Regions from separate parts of the Kribbella sp. NPDC048837 genome, predicted to be linked through region 1. Evidence: riboswitches for the same ligand, from Rfam matches in the RefSeq annotation. Region 1 holds a riboswitch; the other holds the start of a gene.
What was found. A riboswitch is a leader RNA that binds a small molecule or an ion and turns the genes downstream of it on or off. The one in region 1 is predicted to bind glycine.
Positions count from the first base shown of each region.

Region 2: it holds a riboswitch for glycine, as region 1 does, so the genes downstream of both, gcvP (aminomethyl-transferring glycine dehydrogenase) here and ACZ6O0_RS31580 (L-serine ammonia-lyase) in region 1, are expected to answer to the same signal.

Region 1 covers NZ_JBVJHF010000007.1:383,282-390,320, reverse strand. Annotated here, with positions in the region: gene ACZ6O0_RS31590 (helix-turn-helix transcriptional regulator) at 1-436, opposite strand, end outside; gene ACZ6O0_RS31585 (SDR family oxidoreductase) at 539-1,246, shown strand; gene ACZ6O0_RS31580 (L-serine ammonia-lyase) at 1,247-2,620, opposite strand; glycine riboswitch at 2,700-2,792, opposite strand; gene ACZ6O0_RS31575 (DUF3817 domain-containing protein) at 2,790-3,143, opposite strand; gene ACZ6O0_RS31570 (alpha/beta hydrolase) at 3,319-4,752, shown strand; gene ACZ6O0_RS31565 (hypothetical protein) at 4,808-5,035, opposite strand; gene ACZ6O0_RS31560 (aminopeptidase P family protein) at 5,230-6,660, opposite strand; gene ACZ6O0_RS31555 (GntR family transcriptional regulator) at 6,749-7,039, opposite strand, start outside.
Region 2 covers NZ_JBVJHF010000003.1:491,343-498,381, reverse strand. Annotated here, with positions in the region: gene gcvH (glycine cleavage system protein GcvH) at 1-260, shown strand, start outside; gene ACZ6O0_RS17970 (FHA domain-containing protein) at 407-943, shown strand; gene ftsR (transcriptional regulator FtsR) at 930-1,613, shown strand; gene ACZ6O0_RS17960 (bifunctional nuclease family protein) at 1,662-2,156, shown strand; gene ACZ6O0_RS17955 (MerR family transcriptional regulator) at 2,365-2,979, shown strand; glycine riboswitch at 3,057-3,146, shown strand; gene gcvP (aminomethyl-transferring glycine dehydrogenase) at 3,218-6,049, shown strand; gene ACZ6O0_RS17945 (serine hydrolase domain-containing protein) at 6,046-7,039, shown strand, end outside.

The DNA of each region.
Region 1 (7,039 bases):
ACCGGCCGTGCCACTCCGACGGGTCGCCGATCAGGGCCGCGAAGAGCGGATTCCAGGTGATCAGGCTCCAGGCCGCGTCGCACACGCAGAGCGGCGCACCCTCCAGCTGGTCGACCACCCGCTGCACACCGGGTGGGATGTACGCCGAGATCCGGCCGGGTGACGGTTCCACCTGACCCGCGAGCACGAACAGATGGTTGCGCTCGGCATCGGACAGCCGGAGAGCCCGGGACAGCGCGGTCAGCACCTGCACCGACGGCGAGTCCGAGCGGCCTTGCTCGAGCCGGACGATGTAGTCCACCGACAGTCCGGCGAGGTGCGCCAGTTCCTCCCGGCGCAGTCCCGGCGCGCGCCGCTTCCCGCCGGCCGGCAGGCCAACCGCATCCGGCGTCACGCGATCGCGCCACGCATGCAGAGTCCGGCCCAGCTCGCTCACAACCCCAGTATTCCGCGCGCCGCCGGCCACAGCCTGGTACTGCCATTCCCTAGGACACCGCGGGTACTACCTGCCCGAGAGCCCCGGCACGAGGGTGGATGCATGACCACGACACTCATCACCGGGGCGAACAAGAGCCTCGGATTCGAAACCGCCCGCCGGCTGATCGCCGCCGGGCACACCGTCTATATCGGCGCGCGGGATCCCCAACGCGGCAAGGAGGCGGCGGCTGCCCTTGGTGCGCACTACCTGCCGCTCGACGTGACCAGCGACGAGTCGGTCGACAATGCGGCCGAGCAACTCGAGGCCGAGGCCGGCGGGCTCGACGTACTGATCAACAACGCCGGCATCATCGGGTCGGGTCAGTCCGCCCGCGAGCTGACGGCCGAGGATCTCTACCGGACCTACGACACCAACGTGTTCGGCCCGGTCCGGATGCTGCACCGGTTCCTCCCGTTGCTGGAGCGCAGCGCCAACCCGGTCGTCGTGAACGTGTCGAGCGGGCTCGGCTCGATCGCCACCGCCGTCGATCCGGCGGCACAGTCGACCGCCGTCCCGGTCTGGGTCCCCGCACCGGGCTACGGCTCGTCGAAGGCCGCGCTCAACATGCTGACGGTCCAGTACGCGCGGCAACTACGGGCACTGCGGATCAACACGGTCGACCCGGGCTACACCGCGACCGACTTCAACGGCCACAGCGGTCCGCAGACCGTCGAGCAAGGCGCCGAGATCATCGTCCGGCTGGCCCAGATCGGCCCGGACGGCCCGACCGGTGAGTACCTGAGCCTGACCGGGACCGTGCCCTGGTGATCAGCACTCGATGACGTTGACGGCGAGGCCGCCGCGGGACGTCTCCTTGTACTTGATCTTCATGTCCGCACCGGTCTCGCGCATCGTCTTGATCACCTTGTCGAGCGTGACCACGTGAACGCCGTCGCCGTGCATCGCCATCCGGGCCGCGTTGATCGCCTTCACCGACGCCATCGCGTTCCGCTCGATGCACGGGATCTGCACCAGCCCGCCGACCGGGTCGCAGGTCAGGCCGAGGTTGTGTTCCATCGCGATCTCGGCCGCGTTCTCGACCTGGAGCGGCGTACCACCGAGCACCTCGCACAATGCGCCCGCGGCCATCGAGCAGGCCGACCCGACCTCACCCTGGCAGCCGACCTCGGCACCGGAGATCGACGCGTTCTCCTTGTACAGCACGCCGATCGCGCCGGCGGTGAGCAGGAACCGGACCACACCGTCTTCGGTGGCCCCGGGCACGAACCGGCGGTAGTAGTGCAGTACGGCGGGAATGATGCCGGCGGCACCGTTCGTCGGTGCGGTGACGATCCGGCCGCCGGACGCGTTCTGCTCGTTCACCGCGAGGGCGAACAGATTGACCCAGTCCATCACCTTCAGCGGATCGACCGACCAGGGATCCTGGCTGAGCTTGGTGTACAGCGCGTGCGCCCGCCGTGGCACCTTCAGCCCGCCCGGCAGAATGCCCTCGGTCTCGCAGCCCTCGCGGACACAGTCCTGCATGACCTGCCAGATGTGCAGCAGGCCGTCCCGGATCTCGTCCTCGGTCCGCCAGGCCAGCTCGTTCGCGAGCATGACCTCGCTGATCGACAGCTGCGACTCCCGGCACCGGTCGAGCAACTCCGCGCCGGTGGTGAACGGGTACTTCAGCGGGGTCGTGTCCAGCACGATGCGGTCGCCGGCCGCCGCGGTCTCGTCGACCACGAACCCGCCGCCGACCGAGTAGTACGTGCGTTCCCGCAGTACGGCGCCGTCCGCCGAGCGGGCCACGAAGGACATCCCGTTCGGGTGGTACGGCAGCGCCTTGCGCCGGTGCATGACCAGGTCGGTGTTCTCGTCGAACGCGATCTCGTGCGTACCAGCCAGCCGGACCCGGCCGCGTTCCCGGATCGCCTCGACCCGCGCGTCCACCGCGTGCGTGACGACGGTCTCGGGATCCTCGCCCTCGAGCCCGAGCAGGACCGCCTTGTTGCTGCCGTGACCGTGCCCGGTCGCGCCGAGCGAGCCGAAAAGCTGCGCCTCGACCCGCGCCGTCGCGGCCAGCAGGCCGGCGTCGGCCAGGCCGAGTGCGAAGGTCCGGGCGGCGCGCATCGGGCCCACGGTGTGGGAGCTCGACGGGCCGATCCCGATACTGAACAGATCGAAGACGCTGATCGCCATCGTGCGGAGGTTCCTTCCGGTCGCCGTTGACCGTTTGGTGTCCTCCCCACTCTGTCAGGCAGATGCCTTCCAGAGGTGCCTCGCCCGCGCGGTGAAGGTGCCTGAGAGATTCTTGGGGAGAGTTGCTCCTACGGCGCCCGGGTCACGCCCGGGTCTCTCCCGCACGGGTTCATGCGGCTGTTGAATTGACTGACGGTCTGGACGGTACGGCGCTCCGCCCGGCAACGTCAATCCGGCCCGTTCGCACCGCCCAGATCTCGAAGAACCAGGTGAACAGCGGGGGAACGCTTGCCGCCAGCGCGGCCAGGGTCACCGGCCACGACCACCGCAGCGGGCCGCGCACGACCAGCACCGTGACCACGTACGCGATGAAGATGCCGCCGTGGATCGGGCCGAAGATCTTCACCCCGATCTCGTTGTCGGACAGCACGTACTTGAACAGCATTCCGATCAGCAATCCGGTCCACGAGATCGCCTCGGCGATCGCCACTGTCCGGAACCACACCGCGTGCTTGGTAGTCATCAGCGACCGACCCTAACAAGTCCCCCAAGCCGCACCCGGGGTCCGCCGGGGGCTCGTCCCCGATGCGGCCGAGCAAACGGTTGCCGAGGATCGAGGGAGTTCGCCCCGCCCCACCCCTCGTCTTCCTTCCTTCCTTCCTTTCTTCCTTTCTTCCCGCAGACAGGAGATTCGCCTGATGAGATCCAGCAGACTTCTCAGGACCACCGCGTGGGGTGTGGTCCTGGGACTGACGGCGGCCGGCCTCGCGACGCTCCCGGCGTCGGCCGCCGTCCCCCGGCCGCCGGGCGTGCAGTGGTCGGACTGCAAGCCCGAGGGCAAGGACGATCCGGCGGAGGTGAAGGGGTCGCAGTGCGCGACCCTGCAGGTGCCGGTCGACTGGCGTGACCCCGGTGGACCGACGTTCGGCCTCGCGATCGCCCGCCGTACGGCGAAGTCGCCGAGCGAGCGGGTCGGCGTGCTGGTGTTCGGCCCGGGTGGTCCCGGTGACTCCGGCGTCGACCGGATCAAGACCGGCATCAGCCGGTTCAGCCAGACGCTGCAGGATCGCTTCGACATCGTCAGCTTCGACCCGCGCGGGATCGCCCGCAGCAACCCGGTGCTGTGCTCCGCGGCCCTGCTGTCCCGGCAGCCGTCGCCTTTGATGAAGAGCCAGGCCGACTTCGACGCGACCGTCCGCTACAACCGCACGCTGGCGGCCGACTGCCGCGAGCACACCGGACCGCTCTACGACCACATCGACACCTGGCAGTCGGTGCGGGACGTGGACGCGATCCGGAGGGCTCTCGACGAGTCGCAGATCTCGTTCCACGGCTCGTCGTACGGGACGATGCTCGGCGCGCAGTACGCCGAGACCTACCCGCGGCGTACGCGCGCACTCGTTCTGGAGAGCGTGCTCGACCACAGCTCGCCGACTGCGCGCACGTTCCTCGACGAGCAGGCGGCGCCGGTGCAGGACTCGTTCGACGAGTTCGTGAAATGGTGCGATCAGACAACGACCTGCGCCCTGCACGGCAGCGACGTCCGCGCACTCTGGGCAGACCTGCTGAAGGTCTCGACCGATCCGTTCAAGCTGAGCTTCCAGGTGTTCCGGCTGCTCTACGACCCGGAATGGCGCAAGCTGGCGGACACCCTGAAGACCCTCGATGAGAGCAAGCAGGCCTCAGTGCCGACCGGGCTGGTGAACAACACGCTGGCGCCGTTCTGCCAGGACTGGAACCTGCCGGTCCGGAACTACCGCGAGTTCGCCGGCCTCGTCGACCGGATCGGCCGGAACAACCCCGACATGCCGTACCCGGGCCAGCTGATGGCCGTCACGAACTGCCTCGGCGCACCCGAGGCCAACAATCCGCAGCACACGTTGAAGGTCCGCGACCTGAAGACCCCGGTCCTGCTCGCCAACGCGATCCACGACCCGGCCACCGGCTACGACTGGGCCAAGAGTGTGGAGCGGCAGCTCGGCAAGTACGGCGTACTTCTGACCTACGAGGGCTGGGGACACGGCAGCTACAACTCAGGCCCCTGCATGCAGTCGACGATCGACGCCTACCTGGTGTCGCGTCAGGTGCCGAAGCGCGGCGCCGGTTGCCCCGCCGTACCACCGGTGGGCTGAGAATGATCCGGGGCCGGCGCTCCCAACCAGCACCGGCCCCGGTGACCGGGTGACCTCAGACCGGTACGCCGGTCACGTCGAGCACGCGGTCGAGGTGGTCGCCGTGGACCAGCCGGTTCGACAGCATCCGGAGCTCGGCGCACGCGGTCTCGAGTGCCTGCCGTTGCGATGGGCAATGATCGACGAACCAGAACGGGTCGTCGGGTTGCGGATCGTCGGCGTCGTCGATGTCGGCGTACCAGTGCTGATCTCCGTAGTGGACCACTCGCACTCGCAGATTCATGATGACTACTCCCCGTGCCCGGGGATCCCGGGTCCCCCATGGCCCCAGTCGCGGCCGCCTCGGCCCCGGCGCGCGGACGCGGCCCCCCACTGCCACGCGCCGGGCCGAAGTTCGACCCTCCCCCGCTCGCTACATCGGAGCCGGGGCGCCGAGTGTTACTGCTTGTGACGGGTTAATTTTCCGTCAGCGCGCGATCACCGACCGTCGAGGTGCGACCGGGTCCACTGCTCGAGGCCGTCGGTGGTGATCGGCAGGTCCTGGGTGAGGATCTCCAGCCGGTCCGGATGCACCACGACGTTGTCCTCGATCCGGATGCCGATCCCGCGCAGCTCCGGCGGCACGGTCTCGTCGTTCGGGTGGAAGTACAGGCCCGGCTCGACCGCCAGCGCCATGCCCGCCTCGATGTCACCGGCGAAGTACGCCTCCGGCCGGGACGCGTCGCAGTCGTGGACGTCGAGGCCGATGTAGTGCCCGGTCCCGCAGACGATGTACCGCCGGTGCTGCTGCCCGTCCGGGCCGAGCAACTCGTCCATCGACACGTCCAGCAGACCCCAGTCCCGCAGGCCTTCGGCCAGCACGCGGAGTGCCTCGTACTGGAAGGCGCGGTACGGCGCTCCGACCTTGACGGCCGCCAGCGACGCGACCTGCGCCTTGTGCACGAGGTCGTGCACCTGCCGCTGGGCGGCCGTGTACTCACCGGTGGCCGGGAAGGTCCGGGTCACGTCGGCGGTGTAGAGCGTCCGGGTCTCGACGCCGGCGTCCAGCAGGATCACGTCGCCCTCGTTCACCGGGCCGTCGTTGCGGACCCAGTGCAGCACCGGCGCGTGGTTGCCCGCAGCAACGATCGAGGCGTAGCCGACCCCGTTGCCCGCGGTCCGCGCGCGCCGGTCGAACGTGCCTTGCAGCCAGCGCTCGCCGCCACCGCGGATGGCCTCGGGCAACTCACGGGCGACATCGCCGAACGCGAGCACGCTGGCCGCGACGGCCTCGCGCAGCTGGTCCAGCTCCCAGTCGTCCTTGATCCGGCGCAGCTCGGCCAGCGTCTGCCGCAGCGAGTTCCCGTCGGTCGGCGAGGTCCGGACCAGTGCGTCCAGCATCGGCTCGACGCCGGGTGTCGACAGCATGAACGGGACGGCGCCGCGGACGGCGGCCGGCAGCTCCTCGATCGGGCGGCACGCGATCTGCAGCGCGTCCGACCAGTCCTTGAGACCCGGCACCGGGCCGATCCACAGCTCGCCGTCGCGGGCGTTGGCGAAGAAGTCCGCCTCGTCCGGGCCCGCGGTCTCGCGCAGGTAGAGCGTCGCCTCACCGTCGGCCGACAGCACGAGTACGGCGCCTTCGGCCTGGCAACCGGTCAGCCAGACGAAGTCGCTGTCGGCGCGGAACTGGAAGTCGGTGTCGTTCGAGCGCACCGGCGCCCGGCCGGCCGCGAGCGCGATCCGGCGGCCCGGCAGCGCGGCGGAGAGCTTCCGCCGGTGCTCGGCGGCCGCCTCGGCCAGCCCCTCCGGCAGCGTCACCGACCGGTCCACAGGGCCCCAGCCACGCGAGATGAACTCCCGGAAACCCTTGGCGTCGATGGGGCGGTAGGACTTCGGCGTCTGATCGGTCCGGTCGTCTTCGGTCATGAGCTGAACTCCCCTTTGCAGCTGACGGTCACAGTTCATCAAAGGAGTCTTCGCGGGGCCGCGCAAGCCCTTATCGGATCGAGTCCGCTCAGCGCGAACGGAACGCCGCGAGGATGCCTTCCTCGGAGTCCAGCAGGTACTGATGCAGGTCGGCCGCGGCCTCGTCGTACTTGCGCGCCTCGAGCAACTCGAACAGCCCGCGGTTGCGCGCGATGTACGGCTCGTGCAGCTCGCGCGGCGCCGCGATCACGTGGAACAGCAGCCGCAGCTCCGCCAGCAGCCGGCCGGTCATCGCGTCCATCCGGGCGCTGTCGGCGAGGCCGATCAGGTGCTCGTGGAACCGCATGTTCGCCGTCCCGACGGCCGGCCAGCGATCCGC
Region 2 (7,039 bases), on a different contig from region 1:
AGCTGCCCGAGGTCGGCAGCGCGGTGCGGGCCGGCGACGCCTGTGGCGAGCTGGAGTCCACCAAGAGCGTCAGCGACCTGTTCGCGCCGGTCAACGGCACCGTGACCGCCGTCAACGAGGCGCTCGCCGACCAGCCGGACCTGGTCAACAGCGACCCGTACGGCGAGGGCTGGCTGCTCGACATCGAGCTCGAGGACACCGCCGAGGTGGAGGCGCTGATGGACGCCGAGACCTACCAGGGACAGCTCGACCAGAGCTGAGGAGTGGGCGGCTTGTCCGCTCCTGATAGGTTGGCCGGACCTCAACCGCTGGTCGAGGGTTGAGGTCCGCGAATCCGCGTCCACACTTGTTCATACGGGGTCTACGAAAACGTCGCCGGACCGCCGGCGATCGGGAGGATCACAGCATGCCGTTCTGCAACCAGTGCGGGCACGAGAACTCCGAGGGCAGCCGGTTCTGCTCGCAGTGCGGAGCGATGCTCCCTGGCGCGGACCGCCCGGCGGCAGCCCCGGCGACGCCGCCGGCGACTCCTGGTGTCACCGACACCGCGATGCTGACCCCGATCGGCGTCGAGCCCGAGCCCGAGCGCACCGGTGAGCCGCTGTCGCCCGACGACGAGGCCGCGGTCGGCGCGCTTCCGGCCGGGTCGGCCCTGCTGATCGTCCAGCGCGGCCCGAACGCGGGCAGCCGGTTCCTGCTCGACGTCGACGTGGTCACCGCGGGCCGGCACCCGGACAGCGACATCTTCCTCGACGACGTGACGGTGTCCCGCCGGCACGCCGAGTTCCGCCGCGACGCGTACGGCGTGAAGGTCCGCGACGTCGGCAGCCTGAACGGCACGTACGTGAACCGCGACCGGATCGACGAGGTCCAGCTGACCAACGGCGACGAGGTCCAGATCGGCAAGTACCGGTTGGTGTACTACGCCAGTGGCCAAGCCTGATCCGACCGCCGAGGGCCGCGGCATCGGAGCGGTGCTGCAGCTGCTGCAGGCCGAGTTCGCCGACGTCACCATCTCCAAGATCCGCTTCCTCGAGGCCGAGGGACTGGTGACGCCGGCCCGGACCGCCTCCGGCTACCGCAAATTCAGCGCCGCGGACGTCGAGCGGTTGCGCTACGTGCTGACCGCGCAACGCGACCAGTACCTGCCGCTGAAGGTGATCAAGGAGCATCTCGGTGCGATCGACCGCGGTCTGCGCCCGGCGGCCGGTGGTCCACCGGTCGCCCCGAGCTCGTTGCCGCAGACCCCGGGACAGCCGGTCGCCGAGGACTTCGGTGCCGACGGCATCGAGCTGCGGCTGACCCGGGCGGAGCTCCGCGCCGCCGCGGAGATCTCGGCCGAGCTGCTGGACCAGTTGGAGAGCCACGGCCTGGTGGTGGCCCGTGGCAACCACTACGACGGTGACGCGATCGTCGTCGCGCGGGTGGCCGCCGAGTTCGCGCCGTACGGGATCGAGCCGCGGCACCTGCGGCTGTTCCGGACGGCGGCCGATCGCGAGGCCGGCCTGATCGAGCAGGTCACCGGACCCCGCCGGACCGAACAGACCGAGGAGCTGGCCGCACTGGCGGTCCGGTTGCACACCGCGCTGGTCCGTTCCCGGCTGCCTCGCTAGCCACCCCGAGGGCCTACCGGTCCCGGCACCTCGGAGTAGGCTGAAGGGGTGCGCGAAGTCGACGTGGTCGGAGTCCGGGTAGAGATGCCCTCGAGTCAGCCGATCGTGCTGCTCCGGGAGGTCGGCGGAGAGCGGTACCTGCCGATCTGGATCGGCGCGGCCGAGGCGAGTGCGATCGCGTTCGCCCAGCAGGGCATGGAGCCGCCCCGGCCGCTCACCCACGACCTGTTCGCCGAGACCATCCGCGTGCTCGGGCACACGCTCAGCCAGGTCCGGATCGTGAACCTGACCGACGGTGTGTTCGAGGCGATCCTGGTGTTCGACGACAAGACCGAGATCTCGGCGCGGCCGTCGGACTCGATCGCCCTCGCGCTGCGCACCGGCACCCCGGTGTTCTGCACCGAGGAGATTCTGGCCGAGGCCGGCATCCCGGTTCCGGACAGTGAGGACGCCGGCGCCGACGAGGTGGAGGAGGAAGAGGAGGTCGAGCGCTTCCGCGAGTTCCTCGACCAGGTGACTCCGGAGGATTTCGACAAGAGCTGACACCCCGTAGGCAGGGCGGGGACGCCCGGCGGACCGGAGTGGTACAAGACCAGATAGGTAACGATTCGGGCGGCGGTCGCGACACGCTCTCCGCTCGGTGCGGTTGTCGTTGACCCTCCCAGGTCGGCGGCTTACCTTGAAGGAGTCGTGGGGTGTTGTCACTCCACGGATGTGACCCGTTCCAGTCGGTACCCAGGGAGGCTCAGGCGTGACACGCACCGGCGACACGGATCTGACGGCGCAGTCGACGTCCGAAGCACACGCCGAGGCGGCCGCTACCGCCGGCGTGCAGGGTCTGCTCTTCGACGACGACCTGCGGCCGATGCCGGAGGACGTCGGGTTCCGCGGTCCGACGGCGTGCGCCGCGGCCGGGATCACCTACCGTCAGCTCGACTACTGGGCCCGCACCGGTCTGGTCTCGCCGTCCGTCCGCCCGGCGACGGGCTCCGGCACGCAGCGGTTGTACGGGTTCCGCGACGTTCTCTTGCTGAAAGTGATCAAGCGGCTGCTCGACGCCGGGATCTCGCTGCAGCAGATCCGGACCGCGATCGCGCATCTGAGCAAGCGGGGCATCGACGACCTGACCCAGATCACGCTGATGAGCGACGGTGCCTCGGTGTACATGTGCACCTCGCCGGACGAGGTGATCGACCTGCTGGCCGGCGGCCAGGGGGTGTTCGGGATCGCCCTCGGCGGTGTCTGGCGCGAGGTCGAGGGTTCGCTGTCCGAGCTGCCGACCGAGCGCGCCGACGGTCACGAGGACGCCGACGGTCACGCGAACGACGAGCTCGCCGCCCGTCGCCGCGCCCGTATGACCGGCTGACCTCCGACTGGCGGCTGACCTCCGGCTGGCTGCCGACCGAACTGTTCGGGGATTCCTGGTAGCCTCGGTGCAGCCGTACACAGCACTCGGGAGAGACCCGTGCAACCGGGCGCCGAAGGGGCAATTCCTCCCCGGAACCTCTCAGGCCCATGGACCGAGTGCCACAGGCGACTCTGGAGCGCGCAGCGCGTGACAGAGGGGGAGGCGACCGGAAGCACGTCAGCAACGGAGCCTCTTGATGACCGAACTCTCTGCAATCTTCGCCGACCGACACATCGGGCCGCGCCCGGACGAGGTCGCCCGCATGGTCCAGCTCCTCGGGTACGACGACGTCGACGCGCTGGTGGACGCCGCGGTCCCCGCGTCGATCCGGTCCGCCGAGGCGCTCCGGCTGCCCGAACCGGCCTCCGAGGTGGACGCGCTGCACGAGCTGCGTCAGCTCGCCGCCCGGAACACCGTCGCCACCTCGATGATCGGCCAGGGGTACTACGGCACCTTCACACCGAGCGTGATCGTCCGGCGCCTGGTCGAGAACCCGGCCTGGTACACGGCCTACACGCCGTACCAGCCGGAGATCTCGCAGGGCCGCCTCGAGGCACTGCTGAACTTCCAGACCGCGGTCTCCGACCTGACCGGTCTGCCGACCGCGAACGCGTCGCTGCTCGACGAGGGCACCGCGGCCGCCGAGGCGATGACGCTGGCCCATCGGTCGAACAAGAAGAGCAAGTCCGACCGCTTCCTGGTCGACGCCGACTGCTTCGCGCAGACCATCGCGGTGGTCCGGACCCGGGCCGAGGCGCTCGGCATCGAGGTCGTCGTCGCCGACACCACCGACGGCCTACCCGAGGGTGACTTCTTCGGCTTCCTGGTGCAGTACCCGGGCTCCGGTGGCGTCGTCCGTGACCTCAAGCCGCTGATCGCCGCCGCGCACGAGCGCGACACCCTGGTCGCGGTCGCCTCCGACCTGCTCGCGCTGACGTTGCTCGAGGCACCGGGGGAGGCCGGCGCCGACATCGTGATCGGGTCCTCCCAGCGCTTCGGCGTACCGCTGTTCTACGGCGGTCCGCACGCCGGCTTCATGTCCGTGCGTTCCGGTCTGGAGCGGTCGTTGCCCGGTCGCCTGGTCGGGGTCTCGGTCGACGCCGACGGCGCCCCGGCGTACCGGCTGGCGCTGCAGACCCGGGAGCAGCACATCCGTCGCGAGAAGGCGACCTCCAACATCTGTACGGCGCAGGTCCTGCTGGCCGTGGTCGCGTCGATGTACGCCGTCTACCACGGGCCGGACGGGCTGCGGGCGATCGCCGAGCGGGTCCACGGGTACGCCGGCAAGCTCGCCGCGTCGCTGCGCGCGGGTGGTGTCGAGGTCGTGCACGGCGACTTCTTCGACACCGTGCTCGCCCGGGTCCCCGGCCAGGCCGCGGACGTGGTCGACGCCGCCCGGCAGAACGGCATCTGGCTGCGGCAGGTCGACGCGGACCACGTCGGCATCTCCTGCGACGAGAAGACCGACGTCGTCGCGCTGACCCGGGTCTGCGATGCCTTCGGCGTCCGGTACGACGGTTCGCTCGAGGCGCCCGCTGTCGCGGTGCCGCGGACCACGGACTACCTGACGCACCCGGTGTTCAACACGCACCGCTCCGAGACCGCCATGCTGCGGTACCTGCGCAAGCTGTCCGACTACGACTACGCGCTGGACCGCGGGATGATCCCGCTCGGGTCCTGCACGATGAAGCTGAACGCGACCACCGAGATGGAGCCGGTCACCTGGCCGGAGTTCGCCGACCTGCACCCGTTCGCGCCGATCGAGGACGCCGCCGGGTACGTGAAGCTGATCGGTCAGTTGGAGCGCTGGCTGGCCGAAGTGACCGGGTACGCGAAGGTCTCGATCCAGCCGAACGCGGGCTCGCAGGGTGAGCTGGCCGGCCTGCTCGCGATCCGCGGGTACCACCACGCGCAGGGCGACTTCGAGCGGAACGTCTGCCTGATCCCGGCGAGCGCGCACGGCACGAACGCCGCCTCCGCGGTGATGGCCGGCATGAAGGTGGTCGTTGTCAAGGGCAACGACGACGGCACGATCGACCTGGACGACCTGCGGGCGAAGGCGTCCGAGCACGCCGGCAGGCTCGCGGCGATCATGATCACCTACCCGTCCACCCACGGGGTGTACGAGGAGAGCGTCACCGAGGTCTGCCGGATCGTCCACGACCACGGCGGTCAGGTGTACGTCGACGGCGCGAACCTGAACGCCCTGCTCGGTCTGGCCAAGCCGGGCGAGTTCGGCGGCGACGTCAGCCACCTGAACCTGCACAAGACCTTCTGCATCCCGCACGGTGGCGGTGGCCCGGGTGTCGGTCCGGTGGCCGTGGCCGCGCACCTGGCTCCGTACCTGCCGAACCACCCGCTGCTGGACCAGGCCGGTCCGGAGTCCGGGGTCGGCCCGATCAGCGCGGCGCCGTTCGGTTCGGCCGGGGTGCTGGCGATCTCGTGGGCGTACATCCGGATGATGGGTGCCGAGGGTCTGACGGCTGCCACGAAGGCCGCCGTCCTGACCGCGAACTATGTGGCGAAGCGGCTCGAGGGCGCGTTCCCGGTGCTCTACACCGGCGAGAACGGCCTGGTCGCGCACGAGTGCATCCTGGATCTGCGGCCGATGACCAAGGAGACCGGGATCAGCGTCGACGACGTCGCGAAGCGGCTGATCGACTACGGGTTCCACGCGCCGACGATGTCGTTCCCGGTCGCGGGCACGCTGATGGTGGAGCCGACCGAGTCCGAGGACCTCGGTGAGCTCGACCGGTTCTGCGACGCGATGATCGCGATCCGGCACGAGATCGACCGGGTCGCGGCGGGGGAGTGGCCGGCCGCCGACAACCCGCTGGTTAACGCGCCGCACACCGCCGAGTCGGTGATCAACGACAAGTGGGAGCACGCCTACACTCGCGAGGAGGCGGCGTTCCCGCGCTCGGTCGACCGGACCTCGAAGTACTGGCCCCCGGTCCGGCGTATCGACGGAGCCTACGGCGACCGCAACCTCATCTGCTCCTGCCCATCCCCGGAGGCCTTTGAGTGACCCTGGTTCGACCCGATACCGCCGCCGCGCTCCTCACCGGGATCGCGGCGGCGCAGAGCGAAGGAAAGTTGCCGTCGGTGAACGCCGGCGTGGTCCGGGACGGTGCGCTGGTCTGGACCGGGTCGCGGGGACAGTTCGCCACTGCCGACGGTGGTGCACCGGGGCCGGACGTGCAGTACCGGATCGGGTCGATCACGAAGACGCTGACCGCTGTGTTGGTGATGCAGTGCCGCGACGACGGGTTGCTCGCGCTGAACGATGCCGTGGGCAAGCATCTGCCGGGGATCGCGTTCGGTGACCGGACGATCCGGCACCTGCTGGCGCACAGCGGCGGGATGAACGCCGAGCCCGAGGGCCCGTGGTGGGAGCGGAACCCCGGTGTCACGTTCGACCAGTTGGCGGCGGCGATGGACGAGTCGCAGGCGGTCGGTCCGGCCGACCGTCGCCACCACTACTCGAACCTCGGGTACGGGCTGCTCGGTGAGGTCGTGGCCCGGTTGCGCGGCGCGTCCTGGCTGGAGCTGGTGCAGGAGCGGATCCTCGATCCGCTCGAGATGCGTCGTACGACGTACTTCCCGTCGGGCCCGTCGGCGCAAGGGTTCTCCGTGCACCCGTTCAGCGGTCAACTGGTGGAGGAACCGGCGTACGACGCGGGGGCGATGGCGCCGGCCGGGCAGTTGTGGAGCACGATCGAGGACCTGGCGAAGTACGCGATGTTCTGGATCGACCCGATCTACGAGGTGCTGCACCGGGACACGGTCGAGGAGATGGCGGCGCCGGTGGCCGCGGATCCACGGGAAGGACTGACCGCGTCGTACGGTCTGGGCCTGCGGCTGATCGCCGACGATCCGCACCTGCTCGTGGGCCACACCGGCTCGATGCCCGGCTTCCTGGCCGGCCTGTTCGTCGACCGCGCCCGCCGCCTCGGCGCCGTCACCCTCGGCAACGCCACCTTCGGCAGAGTCGCCTCACTGCCCCCTGACCTGATCG